Regions from separate parts of the Streptomyces lusitanus genome, predicted to be linked through region 2. Evidence: predicted binding sites of a transcription regulator. Region 2 holds the regulator's gene; each other region holds the start of a gene.
The links. The regulator HrcA, encoded in region 2, represses chaperone genes, less so after heat shock. The targets are predictions, from matches to a motif close to TTNGCACTCNGNNNNNCNGAGTGCNAA.

Region 1 (5,275 bases), on a different contig from region 2:
CTCGGCGACCTTGGAGACGATGACGTAGCCCTCGAGGCCGGCGTTCTCGGCGATCCAGCGCAGCGGCTCGACGGCGGCCTTGCGGACCACGGAGACACCGGTGGCCTCGTCGCCGGTCTTGTCGAGGTTGCCCTCGAGGACCTTGACGGCGTGGACCAGCGCGGAGCCACCACCGGAGACGATGCCCTCCTCGACCGCGGCGCGGGTCGCGGAGATGGCGTCCTCCAGACGGTGCTTCTTCTCCTTCAGCTCCACCTCGGTGGCGGCGCCGACCTTGATCACGCACACGCCGCCGGCCAGCTTCGCGAGGCGCTCCTGGAGCTTCTCGCGGTCCCAGTCGGAGTCCGTGGCCTCGATCTCGGCCTTGATCTGGCCGACGCGGCCCTCCACGTCCTCCTTCTTGCCGGCGCCGTCGACGATCGTGGTGTCGTCCTTGGTGACGGTGACGCGGCGGGCGGAGCCGAGCACGTCCAGGCCGACCTGGTCGAGCTTGAGGCCGACCTCCTCGGAGACGACCGTGGCGCCGGTGAGGACCGCCATGTCCTGGAGCATCGCCTTGCGGCGGTCACCGAAGCCGGGCGCCTTGACGGCGACGGCGTTGAAGGTGCCGCGGATCTTGTTGACCACCAGGGTCGACAGGGCCTCGCCCTCGACGTCCTCGGCGATGATCAGCAGCGGCTTGGAGGCGTTGGCCTGGATGACCTTCTCCAGCAGCGGCAGCAGGTCCGCGATGGCGGAGATCTTGCCCTGCGTGATCAGGATCTGCGGCTCGTCGAGGACGGCCTCCATGCGCTCCTGGTCCGTCACGAAGTACGGCGACAGGTAGCCCTTGTCGAAGGCCATGCCCTCGGTGAAGTCCAGCTCGAGACCGAAGGTGTTGGACTCCTCGACGGTGATGACACCGTCCTTGCCGACCTTGTCCATCGCCTCGGCGATGAGCTCGCCGACCTGCTGGTCCTGCGCGGACAGCGCGGCCACGGCGGCGATGTCGGACTTCTCGTCGATCGGGCGCGCGGTGGCGAGGAGGTCCTCGGAGACGGCGGCGACCGCGGCGTCGATGCCCTTCTTCAGGGCGGCCGGGGAGGCGCCGGCGGCGACGTTCTTCAGGCCCTCGCGGACCAGCGCCTGGGCCAGCACGGTGGCGGTGGTGGTGCCGTCACCCGCGATGTCGTTGGTCTTGGTCGCCACCTCCTTCACCAGCTGCGCGCCGAGGTTCTCGTACGGGTCCTCGATCTCCACCTCGCGGGCGATCGTGACACCGTCGTTGGTGATGGTGGGGGCGCCGAACTTCTTGTCGATGACGACGTTGCGGCCCTTGGGGCCGATCGTCACCTTGACCGTGTCGGCAAGCTTGTTGACGCCGCGCTCGAGGGCGCGACGGGCGTCCTCGTCGAACTTCAGGATCTTCGCCATGGCAGCGGGAGCCCTCTCGGAAATCTAGATGAAATCACTGCGCCCCTGGGCCGCCCGGCTCCTTGTCGGATGCTGGGGCCAGGGGCGCAGTGTTCGAGCAGAAGTACTTGCTACGAGGCCGGGGTCTCCGGGGCGGGCCCCGGGGTCCCCTCTACTTCTCGACTACTTCTCGACGATCGCGAGGACGTCGCGGGCCGAGAGGACGAGGTACTCCTCGCCGTTGTACTTGACCTCGGTGCCGCCGTACTTGCTGTACAGAACGACGTCGCCGACCTTCACGTCGAGCTCGACGCGCTTGCCGTCCTCGAAGCGGCCCGGACCGATGGCCAGGACGACGCCCTCCTGGGGCTTCTCCTTCGCGGTGTCCGGAATGACCAGGCCCGAAGCCGTGGTCTGCTCGGCGTCGAGCGGCTGGACCACGATGCGGTCCTCGAGCGGCTTGATGGCAACCTTGGAGCTGGCGGTCGTCACGATCCGACCTCCCCCTTCGGAGATCTCACGGGGTTAACTGTCTGAGGTGGCGACCAGGTCGATCCGTCGTCGCGGGTGCCGGACCTGCCCGTCGCGTTGTTGGCACTCTCCAGGGGGGAGTGCCAGACCCGAGACTATGACCGGGATTAGCACTCGGTCAAGCGGAGTGCCAATTGCCGTGCGGCGCGTCGGGGGGTGGGGGTGTTTTTCGGGCGCGGGGTTGTGTGGTGCCGCGTGTTGGTGTGGCCGTCCCCGGGGGCTGCGCCCCCGGACCCCCGATCGGCCCTCCGGGCCTCGTCCTCAAACGCCGGACGGGCTGGAAGTGACCCTGGACGGGCCCGAAGCAGCCGACGAGGCGGGGGTAGCCCCGGACCGGCCCGAAGCAGCCAACGAGGCGGAAGTGGCCCCGGACCGGCCGGAAGCAGCCAACGAGGTGGGGGTGGCCCCAGACCGGCCCGAAGCAGCCGACGAGGCGGAAGCGGCCCCAGACCAGCCCGAAGCAGCCAACGAGGCGGAAGCGGCCCCAGACCAGCCCGAAGCAGCCAACGAGGCGGAAGCGGCCCCGGACCGGCCCGAAGCAGCCGGCGAGGTGGAGGCCGCCGGGCTCGGATGCCTGCCCACGTGGTCCTCGAGGCGTCCCACCTCCAGCCCCCGCTTCTCCAGCTCCCGCAGCAGCCGCACCGTACGCTCCGCCAAACTCAAGGGCGGGGCCTCGCCCGAGGGGACGGCGATGATGTCGCCGGGGATCAGGTGGTGGGGGCCGTGGCGGTAGGTGAGGTGGCCGTCGGGTTCCAGGGTCACGCGCCACAGGACCACCGCGGCGATGCCGCACTCGGCGGCGGCGCGGAGGGTGCCGGTGTCGTACCGGCCGTAGGGCGGGCGGAAGAGGCGGGGGCGGACGCCGAAACGGGCGGCGAGTTTGCGCTGCTGGCCGCAGATCTGCGCGCGCTGCGCGGCGAGGGGCAGGCCGGGCAGGGCCGGGTGGTCGAGGGTGTGGTTCTGGAGGGTGGCGCCGACCGCGCGGAGGCGGGCGAAGTGGCCGTAGCCGGGGCCCGTCACGCTGTCGGTGAGGAACATGCCGACCGGCAGCCTGCGTTCGCGCACCAGGTCGATGAAGCGGGGGTCGCGTTCGGCGCCGTCGTCGTAGGTGAGGAAGACGACGGGGTCGTCGGTGGTGACGTGGTCGACGACCGGCGGGAGCGGCGCCGGGGCGACGGCGGTCGCCGTCCCCCCGGCGCGGGAGGACACGTCTCCCGCGCCGGCCGCGCCCGCGCACCCGGCGGTCGCGGCGAGCAGGGCGAGGACCGCCGGGACGGCCGGAAGGGTCGTCCCGCGCCGCCGCCTCACAGGTAGTCCTCCAGCCGGGCCACGGCGTACCCCTCGGCCGTGACCTTGTCGAGGAAGCGGCGGACCATGTCCCGCATGGTTCCGTCCCAGTCGTCCCGGCCGCGGAAGTGGGAGAGCACGATGTCGCCGGGGTGGATCTCCCGGTCCCACTCGCGGTACTCCCAGTGGTCGACGAAGACCTCGGCGTTCCACAGCGGGACGTGCGTGATGCCGCAGCTCTTGGCGGCGCGCAGGGTCGTCCTGTCGTAGTTGCCGTAGGGCGGGCGGAAGAGGACCGGGCGGGTGCCGTAGCGCTTCTCGATGACGTCCTGCATGCCGCAGATCTCGCGCTTCTGCTTGGTGCGGGAGAGGGCCGGCAGGTAGGGGTGGTGGAGGGTGTGGTTGTGCAGGGCCACGCCCCGCTTCTGCATGTCCTTGAAGTAGCCGTAGTCCTCCTCGACGAGGTAGTCGCTGAGGAACGCGCTGTACGGGACCTTCAGTTCGGTCATCATCCGCAGGAACTCGGGGTCCTTCTCGGCGCCGTCGTCGATGGTGAGGAAGACGACCTTCTCCTTCACCGGGACGGTGGTGAAGACCGGCGGGAGGTCCAGCCGTTCGTGTCCGTCGACCTCGAAGCCGTCGCGGGTGGTGATGCGCGGCTTCTTCGCCGGGGGCGGCGGCGCGGCCAGCGGGACCTTCTTCAGCCCCCACCGTTTCGCCGCGGCGGCCCGTGCGGCCTGGGCGGCGCGCAGTTTGTCGGCGTAGGAGTCGAGGGCCCGGGCCGGGGGCGCCTGGAGGGGCTGGCCGCCGGCGGGTTCGACCGTGTCGCTGTCCTTGCCGCAGCCCGAGGCGAGGACGGCGAGCGCGAGCGCCGCGAGACCGGTCCGCGTCCTCAGGCGCCGCATCCGCTTCTTATCGTTTTGTCCTACTACTCGCATGGGGCCGGATCCTCCCAGCCGCCCGGCCCCCGCCCGGCCCGACACCGCGGCCGGAGGCGCACGGTCCACCGACTGGCCCACAATGACCCGGTGAACGACCTCGCCCCGCTCCTCACCCCCGAAGGCCGCGCCCTCCTCGACGAGGTGCGCGACACCGACCCCGCGCACGAACTCGCCGTCGCGACCCGGCTGCGCCGCGACCACCCCGCCGACCTGGTGTCGGCGGCCCTCGGCCAGGCGCGGCTGCGGCAGCGTGCGGTGGCGAAGTTCGGCGTGGAGGACGCGGCGCGGATGTTCTTCACGCCGAACGGGGTCGAGCAGTCGACGCGGCGCAGCGTCGCCGCGTACCGGGCGGAGCGGCTGCGGGCGGCGGGCGTAGGGTCGGTCGCCGATCTGTGCTGCGGGATCGGCGGGGACGCGATCGCGCTGGCGCGGGCCGGGATCCGGGTGCTCGCGGTGGACCGGGACCCGCAGACGGCCGCGGCCGCCCGCGCCAACGCCGAGGCGCTGGAACTGTCCGATCTCATCGAGGTGCGCGAGGCGGACGTGACGGAGGTCGACACGTCCGGCTACGACGCCGTGTTCGTGGACCCGGCCCGCCGCTCGTCGAAGCGCGGGCGGATCTTCGACCCGGAGGCGTACTCACCGCCCCTGTCCTGGGCGGTGCGGGCGGCGCTGGGGGCGTCCCGGGCCGCCGCACTGAAGATCGCACCCGGCATCCCGCACGAGGCGGTTCCGGCCGAGGCCGAGGCGGAGTGGATCTCCGACGGCGGGGACGTGAAGGAGGCGGTCCTGTGGTTCGGCACCGCCCCCGGCACGATCCGCGCGACCCTGCTCCCGGGCCCGCGCACCCTGGTCTCCCGGGGCATCCCCGACCCCGAGGTCCGTCCCGTCGGCCGCTACCTGTACGAACCCGACGGCGCCGTCGTCCGCTCCCACCTGGTCGCCGAGGTCGCCGAGACCCTCGACGGCGGCCTGATCGACCCGACGATCGCCTACGTCACCACGGACACCCTGACCCCCACCCCGTACGCCACCGCCTACGAGATCACCGACCGGCTCCCGTTCAACGTCAAGAAGCTGAAAGCCCTGCTCCGGGAGCGTGAGGTGGGCGTCCTCACGGTCAA
Region 2 (5,275 bases):
GGCGCGACTGCTTGCCCGCCTCCCGTGCGGTGGCCCGCCACTTGGCGAGGGACTTGGCGCCCCGCTCACCCTTCCACTGCGTGATGCAGCGCGAGGCGGACCACGGCACGATCGCGTCGACGCCGACCTCGGTCATGGTCTCCACGGCCAGTTCGCCCCGGTCGCCCTTGGGCAGCGCCTGCACGACGGTCAGCCGGGGCGTCTGCGCCGGCTCCTCGACGACCTCGCCGAGCCGGACGATCAGCCGGTCCTTGCCCTCGGTGCCGTCCACCTCGCCGGCGGCCCAGCGGCCCGCGCCGTCGGTGAGGACGACCTCCTCGCCGGCCCGCAGCCGCTTCACGGCGACGGCGTGCCGGCCCTCGGGCCCGTCGAGGACGTGGCGGCCGGTGCCGTGGGTGTCGAAGTGGTCGACGACGAAGACGGGGGCGGTCATCGGGCACCTCCGGCCGACAACGCTGTCCGGGCGGCGGCCAGTTCGGCCATCAGGACCTCCACCAGCTGGCCGGCGGGCAGTTCGCGGGCCATCCGGTGGCCCTGCCCCGCCCACATCGCGAGCCCCTGCGCGTCCCCCGCCTTGGCGGCGGCCTTGCGCAGCGGCGCGGTGAGGTGGTGCACCTCCGGGTAGGCGGCGGGGGCGTACGGGCCGTGCTCGCGCAGGAAGCGGTTGACCAGGGCGCGCGCCGGGCGGCCGGTGAAGGCGCGGGTCAGCTCGGTGCGGGGGTGGAGGGGGCTGGTCAGGGCCTGTTTGTGGAGGGCGTGCGCGCCGGACTCGTGGGCGGCGACGAAGGCGGTGCCGAGCTGGGCCGCGCTCGCGCCGGCCGCGCACACGGCGGCGATCTGGCCGCCGCGCATGATGCCGCCGGCGGCGACGACCGGGATGCCGACGGACTCGCGGACCTGGGCGACCAGGGACAGCAGTCCGACGCCGCCGCCGTCCGTCTCGGGGAGGTCCCGGTGGGTGCCCTGGTGTCCTCCGGCCTCCACACCCTGGGCGATCACCACGTCCGCGCCGGCCCGTTCCACGGCGCGGGCCTCCTCGGCGGTCGTGGCGGTGACGAAGGTGAGGGTGCCGACGCGGTGCAGCGAGTCGATCACCTCGCGGGCGGGCACGCCGAAGTGGAACGACACGACCGGCACGGGGTTGTCGAGCAGCACGGCGAGCTTGGCGTCGTAGCCGTCGTCGCGGCCGCTGTCGGGGTCGCCCAGCTCGGTCTCGTACCAGGAGGCCTCGCCGGCCAGCTGGTGGGCGTAGACGTCGACGGCGGCCGGGTCGGCGGTCTCCGGCTGGGGAAGGAAGAGGTTGACGCCGAAGGGGCGGGAGGTGAGTCCCCGCAGCTGCTTGATCTCCTGGTACATCCCGTCCGCGGTCTTGTACCCGGCGGCCAGGAAACCGAGCCCGCCCGCGTCGGACACGGCGGCGGCGAGCTGCGGCACCGAGACGCCGCCCGCCATGGGCGCCTGCACGATCGGGTGCGGGAAGAGATCGGTCAGTACGGAGGACATGACCGCATGTTGTCACGTCCCCCGACCAACTCCGAATTGGCCCTTCCCCTTGGCATAAGCCACTTTTCGCCGGGCCCGGCGAGCACCCCTCACCGCCCGTTGAACGCGTCCTTCAACCGCGAGAACAGCCCCTGCTGCCCCGGCCGACTGTACCCACCCGGGGGACGACCCCCGGACCCCCAGCAGCAACACCCGGCGCCCGGCAGGCACCCCTCACCGCCCGTTGAACGCGTCCTTCAACCGCGAGAACAGCCCCTGCTGCCCCGGCCGACTGTGCCCACCCGGGGGACGACCCCCGGACCCCCAGCAGCAACACCCAGCGCCCGGCAGGCACCCCTCACCGCCCGTTGAACGCGTCCTTCAACCGCGAGAACAACCCCTGCTGCCCCGGCTGGAACTGCCCCGTGGGCCGTTCCTCGCCGCGGAGCTTGGCCAGCTCGCGGAGCAGGCGTTCCTGCTCCGGGTCCAGCTTGGTCGGGGTCTGCACCTCGACGTGGACGACGAGGTCGCCCCGGCCGCCGCCGCGCAGGTGGGTGACGCCCCGGCCGTGCAGCGGGATCGACTGCCCGGACTGGGTGCCGGGCCGGATGTCGACCTCCTCCATGCCGTCCAGCGTCTCCAGCGGCACCTTGGTGCCGAGCGCCGCCGCGGTCATCGGGAGGGTGACCGTGCAGTGCAGGTCGTCCCCGCGCCGCTGGAACATCGGGTGGGGCAGTTCGTGGATCTCCACGTACAGGTCGCCGGCGGGACCGCCGCCGGGGCCGACCTCGCCCTCGCCGGCCAGCTGGATGCGCGTGCCGTTGTCGACACCGGCCGGGATCTTGACGGTGAGCGTGCGCCGGGAGCGCACCCGGCCGTCGCCCGCGCACTCCGGGCAGGGCGTGGGCACGACCGTGCCGAAGCCCTGGCACTGCGGGCAGGGGCGCGAGGTCATGACCTGGCCCAGGAAGGACCGGGTGACCTGCGAGACCTCACCGCGGCCGCGGCACATGTCGCAGGTCTGCGCGGTCGTGCCGGGCGCGGCGCCCTCGCCGCTGCACGTGGTGCAGACGACCGCCGTGTCGACCTGGATGTCCTTGGTCGTGCCGAACGCGGCCTCGTCCAGCTCCACCTCGATGCGGATCATGGCGTCCTGGCCGCGGCGGGTGCGCGAGCGCGGTCCGCGCTGCGACGCCGTGCCGAAGAACGCGTCCATGATGTCGGAGAAGTTGCCGAAGCCCCCGGCCCCGAAGCCGCCCGCGCCGCCGGCGCCGCCGGACTGCGAGAGGGGGTCGCCGCCGAGGTCGTAGACCTGCTTCTTCTGCGGGTCCGACAGCACCTCGTAGGCGGCGTTGATCTCCTTGAACCGCTCCTGGGTCTTCGGATCCGGATTGACGTCCGGATGCAGCTCGCGGGCGAGCCGCCGGAAGGCCTTCTTGATCTCTTCCTGCGACGCGTCGCGGCGTACGCCGAGTACGGCGTAGTAGTCCGTGGCCACCTATGACTCCGCCAGGATCTGTCCGACGTACCGTGCCACTGCGCGTACCGCTCCCATCGTTCCGGGGTAGTCCATGCGGGTCGGTCCGACCACGCCGAGCTTGGCGACAGCCTCGCCGCCCGAACCGTAGCCGACCGACACGACGGACGTGGAGTTGAGTCCTTCGTGGGCGTTCTCGTGACCGATCCGTACGGTCACACCCGGATCCTTCGCCTCGCCGAGCAGCTTGAGGAGCACGACCTGCTCCTCCAGCGCCTCCAGGACGGGCCGGATCGTGAGGGGGAAGTCGTGGCCGAAGCGGGTGAGGTTGGCGGTACCGCCGATCATCAGCCGCTCCTCGTTCTCCTCGACGAGCGTCTCCAGGAGAGTGGAGAGCACCGTGGAGACCGTACCGCGGTCGTCGGTGTCGAAGGCCTCCGGCAGGTCCTCCACCAGACTCGGCACATCGGCGAACCGGCGGCCCGCGACCCGGCTGTTGAGCCGCGCCCGCAGGTCGGCCAGGGAGGCCTCGCCGAACGGGGCCGGGCAGTCGACCATGCGCTGCTCGACCCGGCCGGTGTCGGTGATCAGCACCAGCATCAGCCGCGCCGGGGCGAGCGACAGCAGCTCCACGTGCCGCACCGTCGAGCGGGTCAGCGAGGGGTACTGCACCACGGCGACCTGCCGGGTGAGCTGCGCGAGCAGCCGCACCGTGCGGGCCACGACGTCGTCGAGGTCGACCGCGCCCTCGAGGAAGTTCTGGATGGCCCGCCGCTCGGGCGGGCTCATCGGCTTGACGCCGGCCAGCTTGTCGACGAACAGCCGGTAGCCCTTGTCGGTGGGGATGCGCCCGGCGCTGGTGTGCGGCTGGGCGATGAAGCCCTCCTCCTCCAGCGCCGCCATGTCGTTGCGCACGGTGGCCGGGGAGACGCCGAGGTTGTGCCGTTCGGTGAGCGCCTTGGAGCCGACGGGCTCCTCGGTGCCCACGTAGTCCTGGACGATCGCGCGCAACACCTGGAGCCTGCGTTCACTGAGCATCGCGCACACCTCCAGCTGTCTTCCGCCCGGTAACGACCCTGGCACTCTTCGCACGCGAGTGCCAGACTTCCCCGGCCCAGTGTACGGCCGGGGGGTACGCCGTCGGCAAGGCCGGTCCGTGCCGTGGTGCCGGGCGCCGTCGTCCCCGCTAGCGTCCCGGTCATGACCGTGACTTGGGAAGAGTCGGGATGGGAGCAACTGGCGCCGGGGGTGGGCCGGCGCCGGCTGCCGGGGTGGGACTGCACGGCGGGGCTCGTGGTGGGCGCGGACGGCGTCCTGGCCGTCGACGCGGGCTCCGGGCTGGCCGAGGGCGCGCGGTTGCGGACCGAGGCGCGGGAGCTGACCGGCCGCCGTGTGACGCATCTCGCGCTCACCCATCCCCACTTCGACCACATCCTCGGGGCGCCGGCGTTCGCGGGCGCGGAGGTGTACGGCGCGGTCGGCCTGGACATGGCGCTCGCCGGGCGGGGGCGGGAGGAACTGCGCGCGGACGCGGTGCGCTGGGGTCTCGACCCGGCGGCGGCCGACGAGGCCGTGGCGGCGCTGGCCCCGCCCCGGCACGCGGTGTCGGGCGAGTGGACGCTGGACCTGGGCGGCGGCCGCCAGGTGCTGCTGGCCAACGTGGGTCCGGGCCACACCGCGTACGACCTGGTGGTGCTGGTGCCCGGCGACCCGGAGGTGGTGTTCTGCGGCGACCTGGTCGAGGAGTCGGACGATCCGCAGGCGGGCCCGGACGCCGTGCCGTCCCGCTGGCCGGACGCGCTGGACCGGCTGCTGCGGCTGGGCGGCGAGGACGCGGTGTACGTCCCCGGTCACGGCGCGGTGGTCGACGCGGCGTTCGTACGGGCCCAACGGGACGCGCTGGCCGCCCGGTTCGGCGTGTCGGAGTGATCACCGCGGGCGCGTTCCTCGTATCGTCGGCAGAATGCGCCAGTACTCCGCCGATCTGACCCCTCCGTGGAAGAAGCCGCAGTCCGTCCCCGAGGTGGCGGCCGAGCCGGGCCTCGTGGTGGAGGAGCCCGGCACCGGTTTCTGCGGCGCCGTGATCCGCTGCGAGGCCGGCACGGTGACCCTGGAGGACCGCTTCGGCAAGCACCGGGTGTTCCCGCTGGAGCCGCGCGGATTCCTGCTGGAGGGCCGCGTGGTCACACTGGTCCGCCCCTCCTCGGGCCCGGCCCGCCCCGCCCGCACGGCGTCCGGCTCGGTCGCCGTCCCCGGCGCGCGGGCCCGGGTCGCCCGCGCGGGGCGCATCTACGTCGAGGGCCGGCACGACGCCGA
Region 3 (5,275 bases), on a different contig from region 2:
CCGCCGCCGGCCGGGGCCGCGGCCTTCTCCGGCTTGTCGGCGATGACGGCCTCGGTGGTGAGGAACAGCGCGGCGATCGACGCGGCGTTCTGCAGCGCGGAGCGCGTCACCTTGGCCGGGTCGATGATGCCTTCCTTGACCAGGTCGACGTACTCGCCGGTCGCGGCGTTCAGGCCGTGGCCCGGGGTCAGGTTGCGCACCTTCTCCACCACGACACCGCCCTCGAGGCCGGCGTTCACGGCGATCTGCTTCAGCGGGGCCTCGAGCGCGAGCTTCACGGCCTGGGCGCCGGTCGCCTCGTCACCCTCGAGCTCCAGCTTCTCGAACACCTGGGAGGCCTGGAGCAGGGCCACGCCACCACCGGCGACGATGCCCTCCTCGACGGCCGCCTTGGCGTTGCGCACGGCGTCCTCGATGCGGTGCTTGCGCTCCTTGAGCTCCACCTCGGTGGCGGCGCCGGCCTTGATGACGGCCACACCGCCGGCGAGCTTCGCCAGGCGCTCCTGCAGCTTCTCGCGGTCGTAGTCCGAGTCGCTGTTCTCGATCTCGGCGCGGATCTGGTTCACGCGGCCCTGGACCTGGTCGGCGGAGCCGGCGCCGTCCACGATGGTGGTCTCGTCCTTGGTGATGACCACCTTGCGGGCCTTGCCCAGCAGGTCGAGGGTGGCGTTCTCCAGCTTGAGGCCGACCTCCTCGGAGATGACCTCGCCGCCCGTGAGGATGGCGATGTCGCCGAGCATGGCCTTGCGGCGGTCGCCGAAGCCCGGGGCCTTGACGGCGACGGACTTGAAGGTGCCGCGGATCTTGTTGACCACCAGGGTCGACAGGGCCTCGCCCTCGACGTCCTCGGCGATGATCAGCAGCGGCTTGCCCGACTGCATGACCTTCTCCAGGAGCGGGAGCAGGTCCTTGACGTTGGAGATCTTGGAGTTGGCGATCAGGATGTACGGGTCGTCGAGGACGGCCTCCATACGCTCCATGTCGGTGGCGAAGTACGCCGAGATGTAGCCCTTGTCGAAGCGCATACCCTCGGTGAGCTCCAGCTCCAGACCGAAGGTCTGGGACTCCTCGACGGTGATGACGCCTTCCTTGCCGACCTTGTCCATGGCCTCGGCGATGAGCTCGCCGATCTGGACGTCGGCGGCGGAGATGGAGGCCGTGGAGGCAATCTGCTCCTTGGTCTCGACGTCCTTGGCCTGCTCGAGCAGGGCGGCGGAGACGGCCTCGACGGCCTTCTCGATACCGCGCTTCAGGGCCATCGGGTTGGCGCCGGCGGCGACGTTGCGCAGGCCCTCCTTGACCAGGGCCTGGGCGAGAACGGTCGCGGTGGTCGTACCGTCACCGGCGACGTCGTCCGTCTTCTTGGCGACTTCCTTGACCAGCTCGGCGCCGATCTTCTCGTACGGGTCCTCGAGCTCGATCTCCTTGGCGATGGAGACACCGTCGTTGGTGATCGTGGGGGCGCCCCACTTCTTCTCGAGGACGACGTTGCGGCCCTTGGGGCCGAGCGTCACCTTCACGGCGTCCGCGAGCTGGTTCATGCCGCGCTCGAGGCCGCGCCGCGCCTCCTCGTCGAACGCGATGATCTTGGCCATGTGAAGTGGTCCCTCCAGGACTGGGGGTGATTCCTTCGGACCGCGCCCGCGCCCGCGACGGACGGCTCGCCCGCCGTGTGGTTCCTTGCCCCACCCGGCCTGGCGGGCCTCACCGACCCGGTCCTTCGTTGTCACTCTCACCTTCAGAGTGCTAACGCCAATGATTAGCACTCGACCCCCGAGAGTGCAAGGCACACCCACGGAGCGGCGCCACGACAGAAGAGGCTCGCAAGGCCGTACGGGCCAGACGCGCCAAGGGTTCGCGCCCGCGCTCAGCCGGGGGCGAACACGGCGCGCACGGCGCGTGCGCCTGGCGGCATGACGAAGGGCCCGCACCCCGGAAGGTGCGGGCCCTGTCGCCGGCAGAAGATGTCGCGTGCTGCTGGTAGCGCGTTCAGGCGGTGACGCGAACCATGTCGGCCTGCGGGCCCTTCTGACCCTGCGAGATCTCGAACTCGACCCGCTGGCCCTCTTCAAGGGTGCGGTAGCCGTCCATCTGGATCGCGCTGTAGTGGACGAAAACATCCGCACCACCGTCGACCGCGATGAAGCCGTACCCCTTCTCCGCGTTGAACCACTTGACGGTGCCCTGAGCCATGCCTAACTCCCCTATTACTGGCCCTTGCACAGATCCACACTTCGCGGACCCGGGTCAGACCTCACCCCCCAACGGTTGGGGGCGTGCGCCGGAACGCGTCGACCGCGGCTGAATGTATCTGTCCAACTGCCGTCTGCAACAGGTCAATCGGACGAGAAATCTGGACGCCAGCGATCCGGAATGTGGCAAAAATTCGCCAGAATTCAGGGCAAGTCGGGCCGGGCAAAGAAGACAAAAGCCGCGAAAGAAGCCCGCACTTTGGCTACATCCAGTCGGGTCCGCGGCAGGAATTCACAGTTCCTGATTCAAGGATCAGGAGCGCGTTCCCCAACTCTACCGCGCTCAACCCCATGGAATTGCCCCCTCCGCATCTCTCACGGAGGGGGCAACGCCGTAAACGCTCGGTAACGGTCATTACCGAAGGTAATGATCAGCCGCCGGCGACCGCCGGAATGATCGAGACGCCGGCACCCGCCGGGGTGGCCGTCTCCAGCCCCTGCTCGAAGCGCACGTCGTCGTCGTTGACGTAGACGTTGACGAACCGGCGCAGCTTGCCCTGGTCGTCCAGGACACGGGCGGCGATGCCGGTGTGGTTCTTCTCCAGGTCCTGGATGACCTCGCCGAGGGTGGCCCCCTCGGCGGTGACCTCGGCCTTGCCACCGGTGTAGGTGCGCAGAATGGTAGGGATACGAACGGTAACGCTCACTTTGAACCTCCGGTCAGGTGACAACCCCAGGGGCGCGGGGCGGTGTTCGATTTGCGGCTACCGCCGCGTGGGCGCGAACAACCCCCACCGGCCCGCGGACGAACGACTCAGACAAGCCCGGCTTCCCGGAAAGACTCCAGGCTGGGACGGATCGTCGCGGTCAACCCGGTCCCCGCCACCGCGTCCAACGTCTTGAGCCCGTCCCCGGTGTTGAGCACCACGGTCGTGAGGGACGGATCCAGCACCCCGTCCTCGATCAGTTTCTTCGTCACGCCGACCGTGACCCCACCCGCGGTCTCCGCGAAGATCCCCTCCGTCCGCGCCAGCAACTTGATCGCCTCGACCACCTGCGCGTCCGTGACGTCCTCCACCGCCCCACCGGTCCGCCGGGCGATGTCCAGCACGTACGGCCCGTCCGCCGGGTTCCCGATCGCCAGCGACTTGGCGATCGTGTCCGGCTTCTGCGGGCGGACCACGTCGTGCCCGGCCTTGAAGGCGGTGGACACCGGCGAGCACCCCTCGGCCTGGGCGCCGAAGATCTTGTACGGCCTGTCCTCGACGAGCCCGAGCTTGATCAGCTCCTGGAGCCCCTTGTCGATCTTCGTGAGCTGGGAGCCGGAGGCGATCGGGACGACCAGCTGGTCGGGAAGACGCCAGCCGAGCTGCTCGCAGATCTCGTACGCGAGGGTCTTGGAGCCCTCGGCGTAGTACGGCCGCAGGTTGACGTTGACGAAGCCCCAGCCCTCGCCGGCCGGGTCGCCGATCAGCTCGGAGCAGAAGCGGTTCACGTCGTCGTAGTTGCCCTCGATGCCGACGAGCTCGCCGCCGTAGACGGCGGCCATGACGATCTTGCCCTGCTCCAGGTCGTGCGGGATGAACACGCAGGAGCGGAAGCCGGCCCGGGCGGCGGCGGCGCCGACCGCGCCGGCCAGGTTGCCGGTGGAGGAGCAGGACAGGGTGGTGAAGCCGAAGGCGCGCGCGGCCTCCAGGGCCTGGGCGACGACCCGGTCCTTGAAGGAGTGCGTGGGGTTGCCGGAGTCGTCCTTGACGAACAGCTTGCCGGCGTCGACGCCCAGTTCACGGGCGAGGTTGTCGGCGTGGACGAGCTTGGTCCAGCCGGGGTTGATGTTCGGCTTGTCGGCCACGTCGGCCGGGACGGGCAGCAGGGGCGCGTAGCGCCAGATGTTCGCGGGACCCGCCTCGATGCGCTTGCGGAGCTCTTCGGTGTCGTACCCGGAGAAGTCGTAGGCGATCTCCAGCGGGCCGAAACACTCCTCGCAGGCGAAGACGGGGCCGAGGGGCACACGGTGGCCGCACTCGCGGCAGGACAGCGCGGCGGCCGGACCCAGGTCGACGGAGTTCGCGGTGTCGGTGGTGCTGTCGGTGGTGCTTGCAGCGGTCTGCACAGCCATGGAGGCGAGGCCCTTTCTCCTCATCTTCCTCACGACGCACTTCGCCGTGAGACGGATTTGGCACCTTCCCTAGCCGGGAGCCTCGCCACGTCCGCGTGACAGGAACCGACTGGAGGGTTGCCGGGGCTTCATCGGGCCGTGTCCCTCTGCCCCTCTGGATGAGCGGTGTTCAGTTGTGCGCCACGACCCCAAGATGCGGGGTCCCTCGGCGTTGCTCAAGACTGTAACCGAAGGCCCGGACGGCGGAGAGAGCAGTCCGAACCCCGAGATGGATCACCGGCCAGTGAGGAGCCCGGACTGTGCTGGAAGAAGTCGAGCGCTGGCTGATCGAGCGCTCCTGGTCGGTGGCCGACCGTCCCCTGCACCGGATCCTGGCGGCGAAACGGGCCTCGGGGCAGACGGTGAGCGTGGTGCTGCCCGCGCTGAACGAGGAGGCCACGGTCGGGGACATCGTCTCCGTCATCCGGCACGACCTGGTGCACCAGGTGCCGCTGGTCGACGAGGTCGTGGTGATCGACTCCGGCTCCACCGACCGCACCTCCGAGGCGGCCGCGGCGGCGGGCGCGCGGGTGGTGCACCGGGACGTGATCCTGCCCCGCATACCGGCCGTGCCCGGCAAGGGCGAGGTGCTGTGGCGGTCGCTGCTCGTGACCCGCGGCGACATCGTGTGCTTCGTCGACGCCGACCTCAGGGACTTCTCCTCCGACTTCGTCACCGGCATCGTCGGCCCGCTGCTCACGGACCCCCACCTCCAGCTGGTCAAGGCCATGTACGACCGCCCGCTGACCCGGGCCGACGGGAGCACCACGGGCGCGGGCGCCGGGCAGGGCGGCCGGGTCACGGAGCTGATGGCGCGCCCGCTGCTCAACATGCACTGGCCGCAGCTCGCCGGGTTCGTGCAGCCGCTGGGCGGCGAGTACGCGGCCCGCCGGGGCCTCCTCGAACGGCTCCCGTTCCCCGTCGG

Region 1: groES (co-chaperone GroES) is a predicted target of HrcA. The motif match lies at 2,031-2,057, and genes of this name have one in related genera.
Region 3: groL (chaperonin GroEL) is a predicted target of HrcA. The motif match lies at 1,760-1,786, and genes of this name have one in related genera.

Annotation. Positions count from the first base shown of each region.
Region 1 is NZ_JBHRWL010000002.1:48,528-53,802, reverse strand. Features, by position in the region: gene groL (chaperonin GroEL) at 1-1,413, opposite strand, end outside; gene groES (co-chaperone GroES) at 1,576-1,884, opposite strand; partial or broken gene ACFOSY_RS01715 (polysaccharide deacetylase family protein) at 2,503-3,231, opposite strand; gene ACFOSY_RS01710 (polysaccharide deacetylase family protein) at 3,228-4,115, opposite strand; gene ACFOSY_RS01705 (THUMP-like domain-containing protein) at 4,239-5,275, shown strand, end outside.
Region 2 is NZ_JBHRWL010000011.1:50,591-55,865, reverse strand. Features, by position in the region: gene ACFOSY_RS18215 (16S rRNA (uracil(1498)-N(3))-methyltransferase) at 1-433, opposite strand, end outside; gene ACFOSY_RS18210 (nitronate monooxygenase) at 430-1,503, opposite strand; gene dnaJ (molecular chaperone DnaJ) at 1,841-2,980, opposite strand; gene hrcA (heat-inducible transcriptional repressor HrcA) at 2,981-3,997, opposite strand; gene ACFOSY_RS18195 (MBL fold metallo-hydrolase) at 4,160-4,888, shown strand; gene ACFOSY_RS18190 (DUF3097 domain-containing protein) at 4,923-5,275, shown strand, end outside.
Region 3 is NZ_JBHRWL010000001.1:133,904-139,178, reverse strand. Features, by position in the region: gene groL (chaperonin GroEL) at 1-1,595, opposite strand, end outside; gene ACFOSY_RS00735 (cold-shock protein) at 1,990-2,193, opposite strand; gene ACFOSY_RS00730 (ubiquitin-like small modifier protein 1) at 2,624-2,899, opposite strand; gene thrC (threonine synthase) at 3,007-4,311, opposite strand; SAM riboswitch class I at 4,329-4,476, opposite strand; gene ACFOSY_RS00720 (glucosyl-3-phosphoglycerate synthase) at 4,611-5,275, shown strand, end outside.